2 regions of the Sphingomonas oryzagri genome follow, and region 2 is predicted to be linked to the other one. Evidence: riboswitches for the same ligand, from Rfam matches in the RefSeq annotation. Region 2 holds a riboswitch; the other holds the start of a gene.
The links. Region 2 has a riboswitch for cobalamin ahead of metE (5-methyltetrahydropteroyltriglutamate--homocysteine S-methyltransferase). Riboswitches for the same ligand answer to the same signal wherever they lie in the genome.
Positions count from the first base shown of each region.

Region 1: another riboswitch for cobalamin. It lies ahead of QGN17_RS19535 (TonB-dependent receptor plug domain-containing protein); the one in region 2 lies ahead of metE (5-methyltetrahydropteroyltriglutamate--homocysteine S-methyltransferase).

Region 1 is NZ_JARYGZ010000005.1:49,929-52,125, forward strand. It holds gene QGN17_RS19530 (phosphoenolpyruvate carboxykinase (GTP)) at 1-556, shown strand, start outside; cobalamin riboswitch at 660-881, shown strand; gene QGN17_RS19535 (TonB-dependent receptor plug domain-containing protein) at 1,058-2,197, shown strand, end outside.
Region 2 is NZ_JARYGZ010000001.1:1,290,366-1,292,562, reverse strand. It holds gene QGN17_RS06240 (EF-hand domain-containing protein) at 1-44, opposite strand, end outside; cobalamin riboswitch at 287-521, shown strand; gene metE (5-methyltetrahydropteroyltriglutamate--homocysteine S-methyltransferase) at 789-2,197, shown strand, end outside.

The DNA.
Region 1 (2,197 bases), on a different contig from region 2:
CGTCACCGAGGCGTTCGACTGGCAGCACGGTGTCTACCTCGCCGCCAACATCGCGTCCGAGGGCACGGCGGCGGCCGAGAACAAGGTCGGCGAGCTGCGCCGCGATCCCTTCGCGATGCTGCCTTTCTGCGGCTACAACATGGCGGATTATCTCCGCCACTGGCTGCGCATCGGCAAGGAGGCGGCGTCCGATCCGGCGCAGCTGCCGCGCATCTATCTGGTCAACTGGTTCCGCAAGGGCGCCGACGGCAAGTTCCTGTGGCCGGGCTTCGGCGACAATAGCCGCGTCCTCAAGTGGATCGTCGAGCGGATCGAGGGCGAGGCTGAGGCGGTCCACACGCCGATCGGCCATGTGCCGACGCCGGGCTCGCTCGACCTCTCCGGCATCGATCTGGCGCCGGAGAAGCTGGCCGAACTGCTCCGCGTGGATGCCGAGGTGTGGCGCGAGGAAGCGAACCTCGCCGCGCGCGACCTCGCCAGGCTGGGCGAGCGGGTGCCGCACGCGATCAACGACGAGCAGGCGAAGCTGGAACAGAGGCTCGGCGCGGCGGCCTGACACCTTGAACCCCTCTCCGACGGGGAGGGGCTTGAAACTATTTCCATCTGGCGCGGCGCGGCGAAGCCGCTATAGGCCGCCGCAGAGGGGGCGGCGCGAGCTGGTCCTTCGCGATCGCGCCGGTGCCCCTCGGGGCTTAATAGGGAACGCGGTGCGGGCGGTTCGCCGCCCTAATCCGTGGCTGTCCCTGCAACTGTAAGCGGTGAGCGCGATGCACGGGGCTTTTCCGTCCGGAAAGGCCGGCCACTGGGCTTTCGAGCCTGGGAAGGCGTGCGTCGCGCGATGACCCGTGAGCCAGGAAACCTGCCGGCGACGAGGTCGCTCTTGCCCGGGTTCAGGGGTTGGCCCAGGCACGGTCCGTCCGTCTGAGCGACGTGTGTGGCGGGGGCTGCACCGGTGCGTTCGGGACGGCGCCTCAGGCGTTCGCCGACCCGCGCGACCCGGCCGTGAGAGGCACGGAAGTCCCCGCTGGAAGTCGCTCCAGCGCCTGGGGACCGAATGATGAAGACCACGCTCACCCTCCTGCTCGCGCTGTCGGCCGCACCGGCCTTCGCGCAGGCCAATCCCGATCAGCCCGCCACCGATGCGGACGGCAACACGATCGTCGTCAGCGCCTCGCGCTCGGGCGATGCGGTGCCGATCGACCTCACCGGTGCTTCCGTCACCGTGATCGACGATCAGGCGTTCAACCTGCGCCAGACCCGCGTCGTGTCCGACATCCTGCGCGACGTGCCGGGCGTCGCGGTCAGCCGCACGGGCGGCATCGGCGGCCAGACCCAGATCCGCATGCGCGGCGCCGAGGCCAACCAGACGCTCGTTCTGATCGACGGCATCGAGGTGTCCGATCCCTCCAGCAGCGAATATGATTTCGGCCTGCTCGTCGCCGATCCCGATGCGCATATCGAAGTGCTGCGCGGCCAGCAGTCCTCGCTCTACGGATCGGACGCGATCGGCGGCGTGATCAACTACATCACCTCCACCGGCGCCGAGGCGCCCGGCGTCTCGCTGCGCGCCGAGGGTGGCTCGTTCGGCACCTTCAACGGCGCGGCGCGGGTTGCGGGCGTGAAGGGCGATCTCGATTACGCTTTGTCGTCCACCTACCTCCACACCAACGGCTTCCCGACTGCCGAGGGCGGCACCCGCGACGTCGGATCGGACAATGTCGGCCTGTCGGGCAAGGCGATCTGGACGCCGGCGCCCAACCTGAAGATCACCGCGGTCGGCCGCTACAGCCACACCAACGCCGACACCAACGACAGCGACTATACCGGCACGACGGTGGATTCGCCCGGCACCCATTTCCGCGCCAACGCCTTCTACGGCCTGCTGCGCGGCCAGCTGGACCTGCTCGACGGCCGCTTCACCAACGCCGTCACCGCGCAGGTTGCCGACACCAAGCGCACCGGCTTCGACGTCGCCGATCCCTATTCGCCGCGCGACGACCAGCCGATCGAGGCGACCTACGGAACCCATGGCCGCCGCATCAAGGGCAGCTATGCCGGCGCCTTCCACTTCGGCACCGACGCCATCAAGCAGGTCGCCACCGTCGCGGTGGACGCCCAGCGCGAGAGCGAGCGCACGACGATCAGCCAGTATGGCGCGTTCCTCGGCTGGCGGCACACCAACAATGTCGGCCTCGTC
Region 2 (2,197 bases):
GCGGTCTGCCGGTTCAGATACTGATCCAGCGTCATGCCGGGCATCGTAGCCTGCGATGCCGGCTGCGAACAGGCCATCGATGCGGCCAGTAGGGCCGATGGCGCGAATATCAGTGATGATCGGCGGATCTTCATGACCGGAACTCCGTGGGACAGGATGCTGTCCTGTCCTTGCACGCACCGACACCCGGATTCCGTTGCACCTTCGCCAAGCGGGCAGATCGATGCCTCATTTTACAATATAAGGATGTCTTTATATCTTTCTTGACAGGGATTCGGCGCCGGTGTCTAACCCTTCCGTCGAGGTTCCCCGTTCCAGGCTTAGAAATGAGCCTGCGCGACGGGGCTAAGACGGGAAGCCGGTGGCACCCGAACGGGTGGAATCCGGCGCTGCCCCCGCAACTGTGAGCGGTGAGCGGCGGTTCCGATGGATGTCACTGGTGCCCCGCGCGGGCACTGGGAAGACAGGAGCCGACGTGCTGACCCGCGAGCCAGGAGACCTGCCTCCGACGCGATAACGTTCCTCGGACGGGGGTTCCTCCGGTGGACGCGCGAAGGGCAGATCCGGCCGGACGTGCGTGCCGGCATCCTCGATCGTTCGCGCGCCCTCCAAGGTCTTCCGCCCATCATGCAGGCGATTGACCGATGCCCATTAATCCGTTGCCGCCGGCCATAGGCCCGCCCGTGCGACCGCGCCCGTCGAGCTGACGCGGCGCGCCTAACCCTCCACCTTTTTCCGAATTCGACATGACGGCCGGCGACACGCGTCCCGGCCGAAGGAGATCATTCATGCCCGTTACCGCCGCGAACCTCGGCTTTCCCCGCATCGGCCCGCGCCGCGAACTCAAGATCGCCGTAGAGGCCTACTGGGCCGGCAGGATCGACAAGGCCGCGCTGCTCGATACCGCCAGAGGTCTGCGCGCCGCGACCTGGGAGCGGCAGAAGGCCGCCGGTATCCAGGTGATCCCGAGCAACGATTTCTCCTTCTACGATCAGGTGCTCGACACCAGCGTGATGGTGGGCGCGATCCCCAGCCTCTATCGGCCGCTCGGCACGGCGGACTCGCTGGATGTCTATTTCGCCATGGCGCGCGGTACCCGAACCGATGCGGGCGACGAAAGCTGCAGCCACGGGCACCGCCGGCAGGGCGACGTGCCGGCGCAGGAAATGACCAAATGGTTCGACACCAACTATCATTACATGGTGCCGGAAGTGTCGCCGAACCAATCATTCCAGCTCAGTTCGCACAAGGCGATCGATCAGTTTGTGGAGGCCAAGGCGCTGGGCCACCACACACGGCCGGTGATCCTCGGCCCGGTCACCTATCTGCTGCTCGCCAAGTCCAAGGTCGAGGGCTTCGATCCGCTCTCGCTGCTGCCGGGCCTGCTGCCCGTCTATGTCGACTTGCTGACCCGGCTCCAGAATGCCGGCGCGGACTGGGTGCAGATCGACGAGCCGGCGCTGGTGCTCGATCTCGATGACGCGCAGCGCGCCGCGTTCGCCATCGCTTACGGAGTTTTCGCCGACAGGCTGACGGGCCTCAAGCTGATGTTGGCCACCTACTTCGGTTCGCTCGGCGACAATCTCGCCACCGCGCTCGCCTTGCCGGTGGCGGGGTTGCATGTCGATCTCGTGCGCGCGCCGGAGCAGATTGACGCGGTGCTGGCGGGGGCGCGCGCGAACCTGCTCCTCTCGCTCGGCGTGATCGACGGCCGCAACATCTGGAAGGCCGATCTCAACGCCCTGCTCGACCGGCTGGAGCCGATCGCGAGCGCTCGCCGCAAGCTGTTGATCGCGCCGTCCTGCTCGCTGCTTCACGCGCCGGTCGATCTCGATCTGGAAACGAGGCTCGATCCTCGAATGAAAGGCTGGCTGGCCTTCGCCACGCAGAAGCTGGACGAACTGGCGACGCTCACCAGGGCGCTGAACGAGGGGCGCGACAGCGTGAGGGACGCGCTAAACCGGAACGCCGCGGCGGTTGCCGACCGTGCCGGCTCGCCGCTCACCAGGAACCCCGAGGTGCGCGACAGGCTCGCGGGTGTGGACGCCACCATGGCGAAACGCCGATCGGCCTTCGTCGAGCGCATCAAGGCGCAGCAGGCGCATCTCGCTTTGCCGCCGCTGCCGACGACCACGATCGGCTCGTTCCCGCAGACGCCGGAGGTGCGGAAAGCCCGTTCCGCCCACGATAGGGGCGA